One region of the Hydrogenophaga sp. GW101-3F08 genome, then DNA from elsewhere that is predicted to be linked to it. Evidence: predicted binding sites of a transcription regulator. Region 1 holds the regulator's gene; the other holds the start of a gene.
The links. Region 1 encodes NrdR, which represses ribonucleotide reductase genes. Its sites were predicted from a motif close to CACNANATNTNGTG; they were not measured.
Positions count from the first base shown of each region.

Region 2: a site for NrdR is predicted at 2,588-2,601, ahead of AC07YZ_RS20845 (ribonucleoside triphosphate reductase). Genes of this name have one in related genera too.

Region 1 covers NZ_JBWKZP010000002.1:705,908-710,745, reverse strand. Annotated here, with positions in the region: gene AC07YZ_RS08970 (lytic transglycosylase domain-containing protein) at 1-350, shown strand, start outside; gene glyA (serine hydroxymethyltransferase) at 651-1,895, shown strand; gene nrdR (transcriptional regulator NrdR) at 1,999-2,460, shown strand; gene AC07YZ_RS08955 (GspH/FimT family pseudopilin) at 2,621-3,106, shown strand; gene pilV (type IV pilus modification protein PilV) at 3,096-3,569, shown strand; gene AC07YZ_RS08945 (PilW family protein) at 3,578-4,636, shown strand; gene AC07YZ_RS08940 (pilus assembly PilX family protein) at 4,687-4,838, shown strand, end outside.
Region 2 covers NZ_JBWKZP010000009.1:208,790-213,627, forward strand. Annotated here, with positions in the region: gene AC07YZ_RS20830 (acyl-CoA dehydrogenase family protein) at 1-1,078, opposite strand, end outside; gene queE (7-carboxy-7-deazaguanine synthase) at 1,220-1,852, shown strand; gene AC07YZ_RS20840 (6-pyruvoyl trahydropterin synthase family protein) at 2,075-2,440, shown strand; gene AC07YZ_RS20845 (ribonucleoside triphosphate reductase) at 2,628-4,649, shown strand; gene nrdD (anaerobic ribonucleoside-triphosphate reductase) at 4,686-4,838, shown strand, end outside.

The sequences.
Region 1 (4,838 bases):
GGCGACTGGCGGCCTTCGACCCGGTGTCGAACCTTCGTGTGGGCGCCAAAGTGCTGCAGGACTGCATCAAGCAGGCAGGCTCGATCGAGGGCGGCCTGCGGCTTTACGTGGGCGCAGTCTCATCCGATGGCGGTGACTACATCAACAAGGTCATGGCGGAACACCTGCGCATCCAGAGCGTGGCCCTGGGCAAACCCATGCCACGCTATTTCCCGCAAATCCAACGCACCCAGGTGATCGCACCCGCGACCGTCGAGCCCACACCCGAGCCAGACTCTGCGACCGACTTCGAAGCGGAAGCGCCTGCGGCCCCCGTCGTCCCACCCGAGACGCCTCTGGCGAACTCGTGATCGAGCCGCACACGCAAACCCCACGGGCGTCCGATCTCTCCATTTGACAGCCATGGCCCGCGCAAGCCTCGGCTAAACTAACCGGGTACGCGACTGGCGATAGGCGCACCAACCGAAGGACGAACTCCTTCTGACTGGCTGCGTTGACGTGGCCCCCCGGCGCTGAAAGCGATCAGCGGCCGGGACAACCACTGGGAAGCGTGCCGCCCGGCCCGACCGGGTGTTCAGCCGTTCGCCTGGGCAGCCCCTGCCGATGTGGTCCACATCGCGCCGGGATCCACGTTACCCAAGACTGCCACCATGTACGACCGCAACATCCTCATCGAGCAAACCGATCCCGAACTGTTTGCCGCCATCCAGGCCGAAAACGCGCGCCAGGAACACCACATCGAGCTGATCGCCAGCGAAAACTACGCTTCACCCGCGGTCATGGCCGCCCAGGGCACCCAGCTCACCAACAAATACGCCGAAGGCTATCCGGGCCGCCGCTACTACGGTGGCTGCGAGTATGTGGACGTGGCCGAACAGCTGGCCATTGACCGTGTGAAACAGATCTTCGGCGCCGACGCCGCCAACGTGCAACCGCATTGCGGCGCCTCGGCCAACGAGGCCGTGTTCCTCGCCTTCCTCAAGCCGGGCGACACCATCATGGGAATGAGCCTGGCCGAAGGTGGTCACCTCACCCACGGCATGGCGCTCAACATGAGCGGCAAGTGGTTCAACGTGGTCAGCTACGGCCTGAACGACAAGGAAGAAATCGACTACGACGCCATGGAGCGCAAGGCCCACGAGACCAAGCCCAAGCTCATCATTGCCGGCGCCTCGGCCTACAGCCTGCGCATTGATTTCGAACGCTTCGCCAAAGTGGCGAAAGACGTCGGCGCCATCTTCATGGTGGACATGGCCCACTACGCCGGACTGATTGCGGCTGGCGTGTACCCCAACCCAGTGCCTTTTGCCGACGTGGTGACCTCCACCACCCACAAGAGCCTGCGCGGCCCGCGCGGCGGCATCATCCTGATGAAGGCCGAGCACGAAAAAGCCATCAACAGCGCCATCTTCCCAGGACTGCAGGGTGGCCCGTTGATGCACGTGATCGCGGCCAAGGCCGTGGCTTTCAAGGAAGCACTGGCGCCGGAGTTCAAGGCCTATCAGCAACAGGTGGTGAAGAACGCCCAGATCGTGGCCGAGACCCTGACCCAGCGTGGGCTGCGCATCGTGAGCGGCCGCACCGAGAGCCACGTGATGCTGGTGGACCTGCGCGCCAAGGGCATCACCGGCAAGGAAGCCGAGGCCGTGCTGGGCAGCGCCCACATGACGATCAACAAGAACGCCATCCCCAACGACCCAGAAAAGCCGATGGTCACCAGCGGCGTGCGCATCGGCACCCCGGCCATGACCACCCGAGGCTTCAAGGACGAAGAGGCCCGGCTGACCGCCAACCTGATCGCCGACGTGCTGGACAACCCGCGCGACCCGGCCAACATCGAGGCCGTGCGCGCCAAGGTCAACGCGCTGACGGCCCGGTTCCCGGTCTATAAATAAGCCATGCTCCTGCCTGCGCCGCCGCGCGGGACGCGATCCGTCATCGGTAGCGCATCTCGCCAGTGGGCGGCCAGGCAGCAACCCTCTGTATATTGGTGTACCCATGAAATGCCCCTTCTGCGGTCACCTGGAGACCCAGGTCGTTGAGACCCGGATCTCCGAAGACGCCGACTTCATCCGCCGCCGCCGCCAATGTAGCCACTGCGAAAAACGCTTCACCACCTACGAGCGCCCGGAAGTCAGCTTTCCAGCTGTGGTGAAAAAAGACGGTCGGCGCGTCGACTACGTGCCCGCCAAGCTCAGGGCGTCCTTCGCGCTGGCGCTGCGCAAACGCCCGGTCAGCACCGAGCAGGTCGACGCCGCCATCGAGCGCATCGAAGAAAAGCTGCTCAACCTGGGCGTCCGCGAAGTTCCCGCCACCCGCCTGGGTGAAATGGTGATGCGCGAACTCAAGAAGCTCGACAAAGTCGCCTACATACGCTTCGCGAGCGTGTACCGCAGCTTCGACGATGTGAACGAGTTCATGGACGCCGTGAGAGAAACCACCTCACGCAGCAGTGGCTGAAGCACCAAGGGCATCAACACCGTTTCCGTACAGTCGGACAGACGCTCCGTCCATCGTTCTTCGTACATCCGGGCCAAACCCGACTGTTACGCTATGAAAACATAGCAGGCCAGAGGTTACTCTGACCTTGTTACCAGTTGCTGTTTGTTTCGGAGATCGATTGGACAAGTCCACATACCCATTGAGCAAGCCGACTCGACACCGTTCGGGCGGCTTTACGCTCATCGAGCTGATGGTGACGCTCGCCGTGGCAGCGATCCTTCTGGGTATCGCCGTACCCAGCTTCCAGGGCATGATGGAAAAAAATCGGGTCGCTGCGCAATCCAACGAGTTGCTGGGTGGGCTGCAAACCGCGCGCAGCGAAGCCATTCGCAAGAACGCAACGCACCGGTTCTGCAGTGCGAGCACTGGCTGGATCGTTCGCACGCCCTCTTCAGCCACGGCCATCCGCGAAGGCACCCTGCAAGGCAGCACCACGGTGGGCACCTTCTGCGCAGACTACCGGGCCGACGGCCTGCCTTACAGCTGCACCTGCAGCACCGCCACCGTCGGTACCACCTTGATCACCGGTGGCCAGATCACCATCACGTCAGGCGCACAAACCCGCAACATCCGGATTCGCACGGGATCGATCCATGTCGAATAAACACAGACAACCTGCCCGTCCGGCGCGTGCCGGCCGTTCTTCCCAACGAGGCTTCGGCCTCATCGAGGTGCTCGTGGCCGTGCTCGTGCTGGCCATCGGCCTGCTGGGCATTGCAGGCCTGCAAAGCAGTACGCTGAAGAACAACCAGAGCGCATTCGAGCGCAGCCAGGCCGTGACCTTGAGCTACCTGATGCTGGACGCGATGCGCGCCAACGTGAATGCCGCGCGTACCGGGCAATACAACATCAGCAGAACATGCAGCGTCAGCGCCAGCACCACACTGATCACCAGCGACCAACGTCTCTGGATGCAGGCGCTGAAGCAGACCCTGGGAAATCGCGACACCACCTGCGGCGAAATCACCTGCCAGGGTGAGCGATGCACCGTCCGCATCTTCTGGGACGACACGCGGGCTATCAGCGGCGACTCCAATCAGATGGTCGAGACGATCAGTGTGCTGTGAGAACAACCATGACCCAGCGTCCCAGAATTTCCAGACCCCGCCCCTCCCGCAGACAGATTCGCGGCTTCGGTATTGTTGAGCTCATGGTGGCCATTGCGCTGGGCTTGTTCCTGGTGGGAGGCGTCATCGGCGTGTTCGTCACCAATCAGCAGGCCTATCGCACCACCGAGCAGCTCTCCCGCATGCAGGAAAGCGGACGCACTGCCGTGGAACTGATGGCGCGGCAAGTGCGCGAAGCCGGCGGAAGTCCGTGTGGTCGGGGTGTGCCCACCGCGGATGTGATAAACCCTGATTCCGGTGGCAGCGCCTTCTGGTGGGCCAACTGGACCGATGGCATCCGGGGCTATGACAACAGTACGGCAGCCAACGGCATCACCATCGGTACCGGTGCGGGTCAACGGGTCGATGGCACCGATGCGGTCTTCCTGGTGTTTGGCAACCTGAACACCGGCGTGCGGATCAACGGGCACGTTCCCACTTCGGCCCAGTTTGACGTAGGCACCAACAGTCATGGCCTAGTGGATGGCGACATCGTACTGGTGTGCAACTATCGGCAGGCCGCTCTTCTGCAGGTGACCAGTGCGAGTACCTCCAATAGCACAGTGGTTCACAACACAGGTGTTGCTGGGGTGTCGCCCGGAAACTGCAGCAAGGGTTTGGGCTACCCCACCGATTGCTCGAACGTCAACGGCAATCTGTACGACTTCAGTGGCGGCTACATGGTCAAGCTGACCAGCGAGATCTGGTACATCGGATTCAATGGGCGAGGCGGGCGGTCGCTGTACAGAGCACGATTGGTGAACAGCGGTGGAACAGTCAGCGCAACGCCGCTGATTGAAGAGATTGCCGAAGGCGTCACCGACATGCAACTGACCTATCTGGAAACAGACGCCACGGGTGCATTGCCGACCGACTACGCGACCGCAGCCTCCGTCACCAGTTGGCCCCGGGTCAATGCCGTTCGCGTCACGCTGACCTTACAAAGCCTGCAGAACGTGGGCACCGACGGCGCCGCCTTGCAGCGCCAGATGACGCACGTGGTCACCCTTCGCAACCGCCTGCCATGAAGCCATTGCACACTTCCCACATACCCGCACCGAGACAGGAGCGCGGCGCCGTGCTCATCATCTCGCTCATCCTGCTGGTCCTCATCACACTGATCGGCGTGGCCAGTCTGCGCAACGTGGTGCTGGAAGCGAAGATGTCCTCCAACTTCTACGACCGCAGCCTAGCCTTCCAGTCGGCTGAAGCTGGGCTGCGTGCAGGCGA
Region 2 (4,838 bases), on a different contig from region 1:
CGCGGTCCACCACGCGGGTCTGCAGGCCCGCGGCCACCACCTTGATCGCGGCCACCTGCGCGCGCAGGGCCGCGGGTTCGACGCGCTCCGGGTGGTCGAGCAGCCAGGCGCAGCGCAACACCAGCAGGCGCGCCTGGTCGATCTCGATGCGCGACATCGCGATCCACTCCTGCACGTTGGCGTAGTCGGCCAGCGTCTTGCCAAAGCTGCGGCGCTCCAGCGCGCGTTCGGTGGCGAGTTCCAGCGCCAGTTCGCACTGGCCGATGGTGCGCATGCAGTGGTGCACCCGGCCCGGCCCCAGGCGCGCCTGCGCCATCGCAAAGCCCTCGCCCCAGCCGCCGAGCAGCTGGTTGGCCGGCACGCGCACCTGGCGAAAGACGATCTCGCAATGCCCCTCGGGCGCGTGGTGGTGCACCACGCTGATGTTGCGCACCACCTCCACACCCGGCGTGTCCAGCGGCACCAGCACCATGCTGTGCTGGTGGTGTTTCGTCTCGGGCGTGGCGGTGTCGTCGGGCGCGTTGCGCGCCATCACGATCAGCAGCCTGCAGTTCGGATGCGCCGCGCCGGTGATGAACCACTTGCGGCCGTTCAACACCAGCTCGTCGCCCTCGCGCCGCACCGTGGTCTGCAGGTTGGTCGGGTCGGACGAGGCCACGTCGGGCTCGGACATGGCGAAGGCCGAGCGGATCGTGCCGTCCAGCAGCGGCGTGAGCCAGCGCGTGCGCTGCGCGGGTGTGGCGAAGCGGTGCAACAACTCCATGTTGCCGGTGTCGGGCGCACTGCAGTTGAACACCTCGGGCGCCCAGTGCAGCCGGCCCATGGTTTCGGCCAGCGGCGCGTAGTCCAGGTTGTCCAGGCGGGTGCCGGGCTCGCCGTCGCGCAGGCTGGGCAGGAACAGGTTCCACAGGCCTTCTTCGCGCGCCAGGGTCTTCAGGTCGTCCAGGAACGGCGGCGGGTATTGCCCCAGTTGCACCGCCTGGTGCCAGGCCGCGTTGTGGGGCAGCAGGTAACGCTGCATGAAGTTCTCCAGCTGCTGCTGGAGCGCCTGCGCCCGGGGGCTGTGCTCAAAGTCCATGCGGGCATTGTGTGGAGCGCCGGGCCGCTTGTCAGCGCCCACGCGACAGCGGCCCGGCCGTGGGCCCCGGTGGCGGACAATATCGGCCTCTTCGATACAACCCCGGGCGCCGCCTGTTTCGCGGCCAACCCGGCTCTCACCATGACCTACAGCGTCAAGGAAATCTTCTACACCCTGCAGGGCGAGGGTGCCAACGCCGGCCGCGCGGCGGTGTTCTGCCGCTTTGCCGGCTGCAACCTCTGGAGCGGGCGCGAGGCCGATCGCGCCAGCGCGGTCTGCACCTTCTGCGACACCGACTTCGTGGGCACCGACGGCACGCTGGGCGGCAAGTTCACCACCGCCGAGGCCCTGGCCGACACCATCGCCGGGCAGTGGCCCGCCGGCGCGGCCCCCGGCCTGGTGGTGCTGACCGGGGGCGAGCCGCTGCTGCAGGTGGACGAGGCCCTGACCGGCGCGCTGCACGCGCGCGGCTTCACCATCGCGGTGGAAACCAATGGCACGCTCGCGCCACCCGCCGGGCTGGACTGGGTGTGCGTGAGCCCCAAGGCCGGCGCTCCGCTGCTGCTCACCCGCGGGCAGGAGTTGAAGGTGGTGGTGCCGCAGGACGGGTTGGACCTGGCGGCGCTGGCCGAGCTGCCGTTCGACCACCATTTCCTGCAGGCCATGGACGGCCCGCTGGCGCGCCGCAACACCGAGCTGGCCACCGCGCTGTGCCTGGCCGACCCGCGCTGGCGGCTCTCGGTGCAGACGCACAAGGTGTTGGGGATCCGATGACCCCCCTGCGCCGCTTCGCGGCGTCCCCCCGGAGGGGGCGCACCCTGTGGCCTGGCAAAGCCAGTTCCACGGGTGCCCTGGGCGAGGCACGCCCTCCGGCCGCGGGTTTGGCTCCCTCTCCCCGCTGGGGAGAGGGTTGGGGTGAGGGGCCGGCGCGCCCAGGTTTCATGCGGTGTGGGAACTGCCGTGGCATGTGAATTGAGTTGATAGAGATGGATTGAGATGAGATACGAACTGAGTCAGAGCTTTTATTTCGAGGCCGCCCACACCTTGCGCCGCAAGATCGATGTCGAGCCCAGCCTGCGCATCCACGGCCACACCTACATCGCCGAGGTCACGCTGGCGGGCGAGCCCGACCCGGAGAGCGGCATGCTGGTCGATCTGGCCCACCTGCGCGGCCACATCGAGACCCTGCGCCAGGCGCTGGACCACCGCTTCCTCGACGAGGTGGCCGACCTCGGCCCGGCCACGCTGGAAAACCTCTGCACCTTCATCTGGCGCGCGATGGAAGCGCGCTACGCGCAGCAGCTGGACTGCGTGGAGGTGCGCCGCCAGGCCAGCGGCGACGCCTGCCGGCTGCGCCGCTAGGCGCTTTCCCTCCCCCGGCGGCAGGGCCGGGGCCAGGGCGCCGGCTTGATGCGCATCAAGCCGGTCTTTGGGCGTTTTCGGGCCTCCGGGGCGTGCGATTTCTTGTCGCACATCAAACTACATATAGCGTGTCATGGGTATCGTGCACACCATAGGTAGTGTTTTAACCCCGAATGAGGAGAACCCGATGGAGGACGCCATGGTGGTCAGTTTGCCCCGCGAGGTGGTCAAGCGAGGTGGTCAGCGCGAGCCGTTCAATGCCCACAAGATCGGTGCGGCGCTGGCCCGCGCCGGGGCCGCCAGCGGCGAGTTCGACGAGCCGGAGGCCGCGCTGCTGTGCGCGCAGGTGGTCAAGGTGCTGATCCACCGGTTCCGCGGCGAGGCGCCGCACATCGAACAGGTGCAGGACGTGGTCGAGCAGACGCTGATCGCGGCCAACCACTTCAAGACGGCGCGCGCCTACATCGTCTACCGCGAGCAGCACGCCACGCTGCGCGCTGACAAACAAACGCTGGTGGATGTGGAAAGTTCCATCAACGAGTACCTCACGCGCGCCGACTGGCGCGTCAACGCCAACGCCAACCAGGGCTACTCGCTGGGCGGCCTGATCCTCAACGTGGCCGGCAAGGTCACGGCCAACTACTGGCTCTCGCACGTCTACACGCCCGAGATCGGCGCAGCCCACCGCGAGGGCGACATCCACATCCACGACCTCGACATGCTCAGCGGCTACTGCGCGGGCTGGTCGCTGCGCACCCTGCTCAACGAGGGCCTCAACGGCGTGCCGGGCAAGGTGGAGTCGGGGCCGCCGAAACACATGTCTTCGGCCGTGGGGCAGATCGTCAACTTCCTGGGCACGCTGCAGAACGAGTGGGCCGGCGCGCAGGCCTTCTCGTCCTTTGACACCTACATGGCGCCCTATGTGCGCCAGGACGGCATGGATTACGCCGCCGTGCGCCAGTGCATCCAGGAGCTGATCTACAACCTCAACGTGCCCTCGCGCTGGGGCACGCAGACGCCCTTCACCAACCTCACCTTTGACTGGGTCTGCCCCGAAGACCTGCGTGAGCAGGTGCCGGTGATCGCGGGCCGCGAGATGCCGTTCTGCTACGGCGATCTGCAGGCCGAGATGGACCTGATCAACCGCGCCTACATCGAGGTGATGACCGAAGGCGACGCCAAGGGCCGGGTCTTCACCTTCCCCATCCCCACCTACAACATCACGCCCGACTTCCCCTGGGAGAGCGAGAACGCGCGGCGCCTGTTCGACATGACGGCCAAGTACGGCCTGCCGTACTTCCAGAACTTCATCAACTCGGAGCTGCAGCCGAACATGGTGCGCTCCATGTGCTGCCGCCTGCAGCTCGATCTGCGCGAGCTGCTCAAGCGCGGCAACGGCTTGTTCGGCAGCGCCGAGCAGACCGGCAGCCTGGGCGTGGTCACGGTCAACTGCGCCCGCCTGGGCCACCTGCACGCGGGCGACGAAGCCGGCCTGCTGGCCGCGCTGGACCGCCTGCTGGAGTTGGGCAAGCAGAGCCTGGAGACCAAACGCAAGCTGATCCAGCGGCTCATGGACCAGGGCCTGTTCCCCTACACCAAGCGTTACCTGGGCACGCTGCGCAACCACTTCAGCACCCTGGGCGTGAACGGCATCAACGAGATGGTGCGCAACTTCAGCGGCGACGCGCACGACATCGGCACCGACGAGGGCCACGCCTTCGCGCTGCGCTTCCTCGACCACGTGCGCGAGCGCATCGTGGCCTTTCAGGAGGAGACCGGGCACCTGTACAACTTGGAGGCCACGCCGGCCGAAGGCACCACCTACCGCTTCGCGCGCGAAGACCGCAAGCGCTGGCCCACGATCCTGCAGGCCGGCACACCCGAGCAGCCCTATTACACCAACTCCTCGCAGCTGCCCGTGGGTTTCACCGACGATCCGTTCGAGGCGCTGGAGCGCCAGGCCCCGCTGCAGCGCAAGTACACCGGCGGCACCGTGCTGCACCTGTACATGGGCGAGCGCCTGACCAGCGGCGAGGCCTGCCGCGCGCTGGTGCAGCGCGCGCTGACCAACTACCGCCTGCCCTACATCACCGTCACGCCCACCTTCTCCATCTGCCCGACCCACGGCTACCTCGCTGGCGAGCACCCGTTCTGCCCCGTGTGCGATGCGGAAAAACTGGCCGCCAAACGCCAGTTGCAAGCCGCTTGATACCCCGTCTTTCAACCACCCCAAAAGGAAACACCCATGAACGCATCGACCCCATCTGCCGTCAAGTCAACGGCTGCCGATATCAACCTGCGCGACGACGAGCGCCAACCCTGCGAGGTCTGGACCCGCGTCATGGGCTACCACCGCCCCGTGAGCAGCTTCAACCGGGGCAAGCAGGGCGAACACGCC